Regions from separate parts of the Terrabacter ginsenosidimutans genome, predicted to be linked through region 1. Evidence: riboswitches for the same ligand, from Rfam matches in the RefSeq annotation. Region 1 holds a riboswitch; each other region holds the start of a gene.
The links. A riboswitch is a leader RNA that binds a small molecule or an ion and turns the genes downstream of it on or off. The one in region 1 is predicted to bind cyclic di-AMP.

Region 1 (2,192 bases):
GGCGCGCTGCGCGTCGCTCCCGCGGGCGGCATGCACACCGGCGGCGGCCTCGCGGCTGACAGCCTCAAGAGCGGTGGCCAGAACGAGGCCCTCATGCTCGTCGGTGGCGGGGCCCTTCTCGCTGCGGCCGGTACCGGCGCCTTCGCGGCTCGTCGCGCGCGTTCGCGCGCCTGAGCGACCGAGGCCCTCACATGCCTGAGCCCACGCAGTCTCCCGACGGCGACCGGCCGGCCGGCCACGTCCGTCGCCACGGGCGTGCGGCCGTGGCGGCGGCCGTCGCGGTCACGGCCGTCCTGGTCGTCGTCGGGATCGTCGCGCTCGTGCTCGGGCTCAGAGGGACACCCGGCTCGCCGCAGCCCGCGGCGGGCCGGGTGCCCCCCATCTCGCAGATGTCCAGCCCGCCCGGTCCCGCCACCCCATCCGGTTCAGGCGCCTCGTCGACGCCGCCACGTCAGAGCGCGACGTCGAGTCCCGGGGCCGACCGGGGCGCCGCCGGGAACGGCAGCATCGGGGACTTCCTCGAGGCCTCCGAGCCGACCTCGATCGAGATCCCCTCGATCGGGGTGCGGTCCCGGCACTTCGTGCCGCTCAGCGTCCAGCGCGACGGCACGATCTCGGTGCCGGGCACGGCGCAGGAGGTCGGGCTCTACGACGCCGGCCCCACGCCGGGGCAGCTCGGCCCCTCGGTGCTGGCGGCCCACGTCGACACTCCTTCCGGGGTGCCGGGGATCTTCCACGAGCTGCGCCGGGTCAGGGCGGGCGACGTCGTCAGGGTCTCGCGCCGGGACGGCTCGCACCTGACCTTCACCGTCGACCGGGTCGCGGCCTACAACAAGGCGCATTTCCCGACCGAGCTCGTCTACAAGGGCGACTTCACCAAGGCGGAGATCCGCCTCGTGACGTGTGGGGGGCCCACCGACAGCCGCAACGAGTACCGCGACAACGTCGTCGTCTTCGGCCACCTGACGAACGCGAGCTGAGCGCCCGGCGGACTACCCGCGAGGGGCGGGTGGCTGGCGCCCGTCAGCTGTGACTCCGGTCACACCCAGCCGCAGGTAAAGCGTTGGTATAGGCGCTGAAAACAGACATTCAGGTCTCCCCCTACGCGCCGCCGTTACCGTGGCGTGACATTTGCCAGTTCTGTCGTCTACTCTTCCGGGAGTCCGGCTACCTGGTCGGACTCTCGTGAGGTGGACCGCCTAGTCCTGTCACCGCCTGACGAGAGAGATCAAACCTTGTGACAGGAGCGGAGGAACCACACGTTTCTCCGGGCGTCCGGCGCAACGACTTCGGACGCCCTTGGGGTGAAGACCGCACCCGCCACGCGAACGCTCGCGCGGTGGGGGCAGACCGGGCACCTTTCCGCCCGAACCCGACAGCTAACTTCGTAGGCGCGGAGAGGTACAAACGCGTGAACATTGAGAACACCCGCGGCCGCCACCGTGCGCCAGGTCGCCACAATCCCCTCAACGAGCTCAAGCTGCTCGCCCGTGAGTCGGCTCAGCCGGCCATGAAGGCGGGCGCTGTCGTCGCCGCCACCGGTGGCCTCGTCGCCACCTTCGCCAACCCGGCGAGTGCCGACACCCTGACCCCCAACTCGGGCAACGTCGCTGCTGCCGGCGCCGAGTCCGCGGCCCCGGCTGCCGTCGGCCCCGCGACCGCTGCTGCTCCGGCCGCATCGACCGCGCTGTCGAAGATCGGCTACGCCCCCGCGGTGCAGCAGGCCGTCGCCCAGCGCGTCGCCAAGCCCAAGCCGCAGGTCATCGAGGACGTCCAGGTCAAGACCGAGCGCGCCGCCGCCACGAAGGCTGCCGCTGACCGCAAGGCCGCCGCTGCGCGCGCCTCGCGCGACCTGACGCGCAAGACCCTGACGGCGAGCACCTCGTCGGCCAAGGTGAGCGTGAACGCCTCCGTGCCGAGCGCCTCGTCCGGCATGCGCGCCTCCTCCAACTGGGCCACCGCCGGCCAGTGCACGTGGGGCGCCCTGAACAAGTGGTACCAGTCCGAGGGCTACTACCCCGGCGGCTGGACCGGCAACGCGATGGCCTGGGCCTCCGGCGCTGCGTCCGCTGGCTACACCGTGACCAGCACGCCGCGCACCCGCTCGATCCTCGTCATGCAGCCCGGCGTCCACGGCTCCTCGAGCGTCGGCCACGTCGCGTGGGTGACCGCGGTCAACGGCAACCAGGTGA
Region 2 (2,192 bases), 740 kb from region 1:
AAGTGCTGGCCACGGTGCCCCGGACCGACTTTGGCGCCGGCTACTGAGGCTCCATCAAACGGCCTGTTCAGCCGCCGTTCCCGGCCCTCGGAGTCTCAGGCAAGAAGTCGCGGGGAGACCTCCCTGCCGCTAAGCCCCGATTGCTGGGCTCGTCCTGTCGACGGGCTGTCCGCCCTGCCTCACGGCGGCGAAACCGCAGGTCAGGAGCACCATGAACCCGCCTGAGCAGAGAGCTGGCGAGGGGACTCGAACCCCTAACCGCCTGTTTACAAGACAGGTGCGCTACCAATTGCGCCACGCCAGCACGTCCTCGGCCGCAAGCCGTGGACGGGCGAAAGCGTAACCGAGCCCGACGGCATACGCCCAAACCGGTGGAACGGGGAACGAGAGAACGGCCCCGCGCAACCCAGGGGTTGGTCGCGCGAGGCCGTCCGGCTCAGTTGTATCAGGAACTCACGGAAGACGCAGCGTCTGACCCACGAAGATGAGATTCGGGTTCGTGACCCGGGCCCCGTTGGCCTTCCACAGGGCCTTCCAGCCGCCGGCCACGTGGTAGCGCGCGGCGAGCTTGCCGAGGGTGTCACCGTTGCGGACGGTGATCTTGGCGCCCTTGGCCGTGTTGGTCGTCGCCGGCTTGGTCGCGTAGGTCTTCTTCTTCGAGACCGTCTTCTTCTTGGCCACCGGCTTGGTCGCCGACGGCTTCTTGGCCGCGATGGCGGTGCGCGTCGTCGACCGCGAGACGGCCGTCGTCGTGGCCCCGCCGTTGGAGCGGGTCAGGCCGGCACGCTTGGAGCAGACGGGCCAGGCGCCGGGTCCCTGCGAGGCGAGCACGCGCTGCGCGATCGCGATCTGCTCGGCCTTGGAGGCGAGGTCGGCACGGGAGGCGTAGGCGCCGCCACCGAAGCCGCGCCACGTGCTCGAGCTGAACTGCAGGCCGCCGTAGTAGCCGTTGCCGGTGTTGATGTGCCAGTTGCCGCCCGACTCGCACGAGGCGACCGAGTCCCAGACGGAGGCGGCCTTGGCCGACCCTGCCGTGGTGATGCCACCGACGATGGTGGCGGCTCCAGCGATTCCGACTCCCGCAAGGCGCTGCTTGACCGAGGTCTTCCTGGCCACAGCATGCTTGGACATGTACTGCATGGGTGATTCCTTCCTGACGCGCGCCTGCGGGGTTAGCTGTCGGGTTGGGGCGTCAGGTGCCCTGTCGCAGATGCGACTTCACCCCCAGGCCAGATCTCGTCCTCTTTGACACGTGCTTCGACACACATGCACTCACTGGCCACACTGGGTCCCCCGTCCTCGCCCGGCCCACGGGTGTGGGCTACATCCCTGGCTGGCGAGGCTCGGCGCGCTCAGGGAACGGATTCAATGGGTGTCCATGTGAAGTTGTGGGAGCGTTCGTGTGGAGCCGGACGCGACGAAGCGACCCGGGAGCCAGTGCTACAGCTCCCGCTCCGACCCGAGGGTCGGGTGCCGCCGAGCACTGACGGTACGTGAGGTTTCAACCCCGCACAACCCAAGTCGAGACACTTCCGTGATCTTTTTCCCAGCCGATCTCGGGGGCGATGCGCTACCTCGCACAGGACGCGCACAGACCTCCTCGACGACACGCACAGTGGCCCAACCGGCACCGCGGACACGACACGTGGGGCCGGCCTGTCTGACGCAGGCGGGCCGGTCAGGCTCCGAACGGGTTGCCGGAGAAGGGGCTCCAGGTGAGGCTCGCGCCCTGCTGCAGCGCCACGAGAGCAGCTGCGACGCCAAGGACGACGAGGAGTCCCGCCACGACCTGTGACGCGACCCCCGCGGGCACCAGGCTGCGCGCGATCGAGCGCGACCCCCGCCGGAGGGAGGCGCCACCCGGCCCCCACCACAGCATGAGCAGGCCGAGGACCCCGCCGACCGCCAGGGTGATCGGCGTGCCGGGGCCGAGGTCGGTCCCCTGCGTGCCGGCCAGCAGGAGAGCCCCGGCGAAGATCCCGGCCAGCGCGACGGCCACCGGCAGCAGCAGCCCCACCGCGGTCGCGATGATGCCGACGACGAGGTGCCAGGGGCTGGAGACGACGGCGAACGGCACGTCGCTTCGCCGACGCCCGAAGTCGTAGCGCCTCATCACGAGGGCCGTGACGGAGCGGTCGGTGGCGCGAGCCAGCACGGAGAGGGCCGCCAAGACGACGATGGCGATGCCGGGC
Region 3 (2,192 bases), on a different contig from region 1:
AACTGCAGCTCCTCGAGCCGTTGGGCGTTGTGCCCGGACCAGGCAGCCGCGCTGCCGGCACCCGGCTGCCCGGCTGTCAGGCTCAGACCCGCACCGCTCGCAGGAACCTCGCGCACGGCCACGGAGCAGAGGCTGTTCAGGCTGCTGATGAGGCCCGGCGAGTGTCCCCTCGCGGGCGGCTCGCAATCGACCATCTGGCTCAGTGCGGCGAGTCGGTCGACGCGGCTCGCGTCGTCGGACTGCCAGTCGCCGTGAGCGCGTCCGTACTCACCCCGGTTGTCATCCATCACTGGAGCGGGTCCCGCAGATGCCGCCTCGTGTGCCCATGGTTCACGCCCTCGCTCGCTAGACCAGCTGGTCTGAGATGCGCTGACCCACACGCTGCCAGCCCTGAGCGCCGGGGGAGATCGGCAACTGCAGTCTCTCGAAATCGATACGTCCAGTCTACGCCAAACGGGAGCACAGGGACCGCGTCGTGACCGCGTTCCCTGCGCTCCCGCCTGGTCCGATCGAGCCGGGATCCCCTCGTCCCGCAACACCCGAGTCGACCACCGCCAGGGTCAGCGCACCCTCCCCGCCACCCAGCGCGACGTCCAGAGCTTCGACAGCTGGACGCGCTGGCCAGGCCTCGGCGAGTGCCAGATCTTGCCGTGGCCGGCATAGATGCCCACGTGGTAGGCGCGGCCGCCGGACATGAAGAAGACGAGGTCGCCGGGCCGGAGGCTGGCCTTGGCGATGCGCATCGTCTTCAGTCGCTGGGCGTTGGCAGTGCGCGGCAGCGAGACGTGCAGCCTCTTCTTGTAGATGTAGTAGACGAGCCCGGAGCAGTCGAAGGACGACGGCCCAGCGCCGCCCCAGCGATAGGGCTTGCCCTTCTGGGCGGCCGCGATCCTGACGGCCTTGAGCCCGCGCGGGATGGCTATGGACGCCGGGGTGACGTAGGCGACGGGTTTCGCTGCCAGGTTCACCGACGCTCGGGCCGGGAGGGCCGAGGCGGCTGATGCTGCCGGTGCACTCGGCGCGGAGGCTGTCGGGGCCGGCGAGGTGCCGACAGTCCCGACCAGCAGTGCTGCGGTCACAAGTGGCGCTATTGCCATGGACTGCAAGGAAATTCGACGTGCAGAAGTAGAAGCGGACATGGGTTGGTCCTTCCCACGCCTGTGAGGTGAGCTGTCGGGTTCGGGCGGAAGTTGCCCGGCCGCAGATGCGGCTTCACCCCAAGGACCGGCAGGCCGGTCCGAAGGTGGGTCCCCCACTCCTGTCCGTCATTGCTTGGCTGCCCCACCGGTGGACAGGATTCGGCGTCCGGCGGGCCGTCCGGGGGAGACCCCGGACGATGAACATTCATCGAATGTGACAGAGAAGGTCACGAAAGCATCGCGGTAGGACAAATTCTGGCAATGTTTGCCACGTCAAATGAGAGCGAACCGGGGCAGACGGTGCCTGACCGGGACAGGCCGCCGGTTAATGGGTGGACCGTTCCGGTCGGATCGACGCATCATGGACGCCGCTCCGCTCGGGAGCAGGTCGATCGTCGGCGGGGAGGCCCGCGGAGAGGTGGGGGCCATCATGGCCTGCTCAGCGGACACGGTCCGACGCCATCTCCCCCACCCTGGCTGACCGGGCCATCCGGTCATGCCGACCGACAGGAACAGACCGTGAAACCCCTGACAGAGAACGAGATTCGCGCCTCCTTCGTCAACACCTCCCGACGCGAGGCCAAGCAGGCGAGCCTCCCACCAGACCTCGAGAACCTCGACTGGGAGACGCTCGACGTCCTCGGCTGGGTCGACCGCAGCAACCCCCAACGGGCGTATGCCGTGGTCCCCGTCGACGACGCACCCGTCGGCTTCGTCCTGCGGGCCTCGGAGCGCACGCGCAAGGCGAGCACGATGTGCGCCTGGTGCGAGGACGTGTTCGCGACGAGCGAGGTGTCCCTCTTCGTCGCCAGGCGGGCGGGCGCCGCGGGCCGCGAGGGCAACAGCCTCGGCACGCTCGTCCACGCCGACTTCCGCTGTTCGGCGCACGTGCGGCGGCTGCCGAACAGCATGGAGGGCGGCCTCGATCCGCTCGCGCTCGTCGAGCGCCGCGTCGAGGAGCTGCGGGCGCGGTCCTCGGCGTTCGCCCGCCGGGTGCGCGACGGGTCCTGACACCCGGCGCGGCGCATTTGGACGTCGGGCCCCGTCTGTTGC
Region 4 (2,192 bases), on a different contig from region 1:
GCTGACGGGCACCGCTCCCCCGACGGCGACGTCAGGGTCCAGCTCGAACGACCGCAGCCGCACGGTGACGTCGTGCGGGCGTTCGAACGCCGCGACCGCCGCCTCGACGCGCCGCTTGGCGACCCACGAGTAGGGGCAGACCAGGTCGCTCCAGAGGTCGAGCTCGATGAGGGTCGTGGACTCGGCAGCACGCTGATCGGTCATCGACTCAGTCAACCACGGCCCGCACCGCCCCCGGGAAAGCGTTGCGCCCCCACCGGAGTCGGTGGGGGCGCAACGGCAAGGCGTGAGAGGTGACGGCTCAGAAGCGGCCGTAGCCCGACGGGGTGGTCCAGATCGAGTGGTTGCCGATCACGGTGCCGGTGCGCTGGGCGTCGATCATCCGGCCCGGGCTGACGTAGATGCCCACGTGGTAGGCCGGCGAACCGAAGAAGACGAGGTCACCGGGGCTCGGGTTGCTGACGCGGGTCGCTGCCGCCTGCTGCGCCGACGCGGTGCGCGGGATGGAGATCCCGGCCTGGCGGTAGACGTAGGAGGTGAAGCCGGAGCAGTCGAAGCCCGACGGCGACGAGCCGCCGTAGACGTACGGGACGCCGAAGAAGGACTGCGCGATGCCGACGATGCCGCTGGCGCTCGGGGCGGGCGCGACGTTGAGGGCGGGGCGGGCGGCCGAGCGGGAGACGCGCTGCGAGGCGGCCTTGCGGTCGGCGGCCGCCTTGTCGGCGGCGGCCTTCTCGGCGCGGTCCGCCTTGACGACGATGTCCTCGATGACGACCGGCTTGACCTTGGCCTGCTTGAGCCCGGGTGTCGCGAAGCCGATGGCCGAGAGGGCGTTGCCGGCCTTGAGCGTGCCGACGGCGGGGCCGACGGCCGCGGGGCCGGCGACGACGCTGCTCGAGCCGTCAGCTGCGTTCGCCGTGCCGGCGAACGAGGCGATCAGGCCACCGGAGGCCGCCACGACCGCGGCGCCCTTCACAGCGGGCTGAGCAGACTCCTTGGCGATCGTCTTGAGCTCGGCGATCGCGTTGAATCGACCGGGGGCGCGGTGGCGCCCGGAAACGTTCTGAGCCACAGATAGACCTCTCGACGCCTACGAGGTGAGCTGTCGGGTTCGGGCTGGAGGTACTGCCCGGCCTTCGCTCGGACCAGGTTCGGTCCACGGAGGGCTTCACCCCGAGGGCGTCTCTCGACGCCCGGAGAAAGTGGTTCCCCCGCTCCTGCCATGCGGTTCGTGCTGAGCCTCAGGTCGATGGCAGGACTAGGCGGTCCGACCCGGGGCACTCGCTCGACGGGGAGAGCAAGTTCGCCCACCGTACCCAAGTCGATCTGCCTTGTCACCTCCGAGTTCCCGGAAGTCAAAGATTTTTCCGGGGGCCCCGCAGAGGCTGGCGAAGCATGACAAAAGGGCCCCACCAACCGGGGCAGACCCTGACGAATACAGAGTGTTCAGGCAGCCTGACAGAAGACGTGGACGGCCACGTCGTCAGGCAGTGAGACGCCTGTCGAGCGCTCGCTGCCCTCACGAACCGCGACGACACGGCCACCGTCGCGCACGACCTCGACCCGCGCGCCGGGCACGACGCCGGCGCTCGTCAGCAGCGCGAGCGCCTCGGGGTCGACCTGCACGGGCTCTCCGATCCGGCGGATCGTCACGACCGCGGGGGCCTCCCCCACCGCTGCGGTGAGGGTGGTGAGACCGGTGAGGAAGTCGGCGTCCTGGCGCACGCCCAGCTCGTCGAGCCCGGGGATGGGGTTGCCGTAGGGGGACTCGAGGCCCTCGCCGATGAGACCGAGGATCTTGCGCTCGACCTTCTCGGACATCACGTGCTCCCAGCGGCAGGCCTCGTCGTGGGCGTACTCCCACTCGAGCCCGATGACGTCGACGAGCAGGCGCTCGGCCAGCCGGTGCTTGCGCATGACCCGCGTGGCGAGCAGGCGCCCGTGGTCGGACAGCTCGAGGTGGCGGTCGCCCGACACGGCGACGAGGCCGTCGCGCTCCATCCGCGCCACGGTCTGCGACACGGTGGGACCCGAGTGACCGAGACGCTCCGCGATGCGCGCGCGCAGGGGGACGATGCCCTCCTCCTCGAGCTCGAAGATGGTGCGCAGGTACATCTCGGTGGTGTCGATCAGGTCCGTCACGGTCATACCTTCTCAGAGTCGGAGAGCGCTCAAGGACCGGTCGTCGCCGG

Region 2: another riboswitch for cyclic di-AMP. It lies ahead of ABD831_RS01330 (transglycosylase family protein); the one in region 1 lies ahead of ABD831_RS04685 (CHAP domain-containing protein).
Region 3: another riboswitch for cyclic di-AMP. It lies ahead of ABD831_RS11710 (C40 family peptidase); the one in region 1 lies ahead of ABD831_RS04685 (CHAP domain-containing protein).
Region 4: another riboswitch for cyclic di-AMP. It lies ahead of ABD831_RS16520 (C40 family peptidase); the one in region 1 lies ahead of ABD831_RS04685 (CHAP domain-containing protein).

What each region holds. Positions count from the first base shown of each region.
Region 1 covers NZ_BAABDC010000001.1:1,005,732-1,007,923, forward strand. Annotated here, with positions in the region: gene ABD831_RS04675 (hypothetical protein) at 1-174, shown strand, start outside; gene ABD831_RS04680 (sortase domain-containing protein) at 192-980, shown strand; cyclic di-AMP (ydaO/yuaA leader) riboswitch at 1,217-1,406, shown strand; gene ABD831_RS04685 (CHAP domain-containing protein) at 1,412-2,192, shown strand, end outside.
Region 2 covers NZ_BAABDC010000001.1:261,018-263,209, forward strand. Annotated here, with positions in the region: gene ABD831_RS01320 (sialidase family protein) at 1-47, shown strand, start outside; tRNA gene ABD831_RS01325 (tRNA-Thr) at 232-304, opposite strand; gene ABD831_RS01330 (transglycosylase family protein) at 454-1,140, opposite strand; cyclic di-AMP (ydaO/yuaA leader) riboswitch at 1,145-1,333, opposite strand; gene ABD831_RS01335 (serine/threonine-protein kinase) at 1,679-2,192, opposite strand, start outside.
Region 3 covers NZ_BAABDC010000003.1:300,031-302,222, reverse strand. Annotated here, with positions in the region: gene ABD831_RS11715 (GAF and ANTAR domain-containing protein) at 1-287, opposite strand, end outside; gene ABD831_RS11710 (C40 family peptidase) at 561-968, opposite strand; cyclic di-AMP (ydaO/yuaA leader) riboswitch at 1,147-1,304, opposite strand; gene ABD831_RS11705 (FBP domain-containing protein) at 1,659-2,150, shown strand.
Region 4 covers NZ_BAABDC010000006.1:11,341-13,532, forward strand. Annotated here, with positions in the region: gene ABD831_RS16515 (DsbA family oxidoreductase) at 1-204, opposite strand, end outside; gene ABD831_RS16520 (C40 family peptidase) at 302-1,072, opposite strand; cyclic di-AMP (ydaO/yuaA leader) riboswitch at 1,076-1,240, opposite strand; gene ABD831_RS16525 (iron-dependent transcriptional repressor DtxR) at 1,447-2,142, opposite strand; gene ABD831_RS16530 (MFS transporter) at 2,172-2,192, opposite strand, start outside.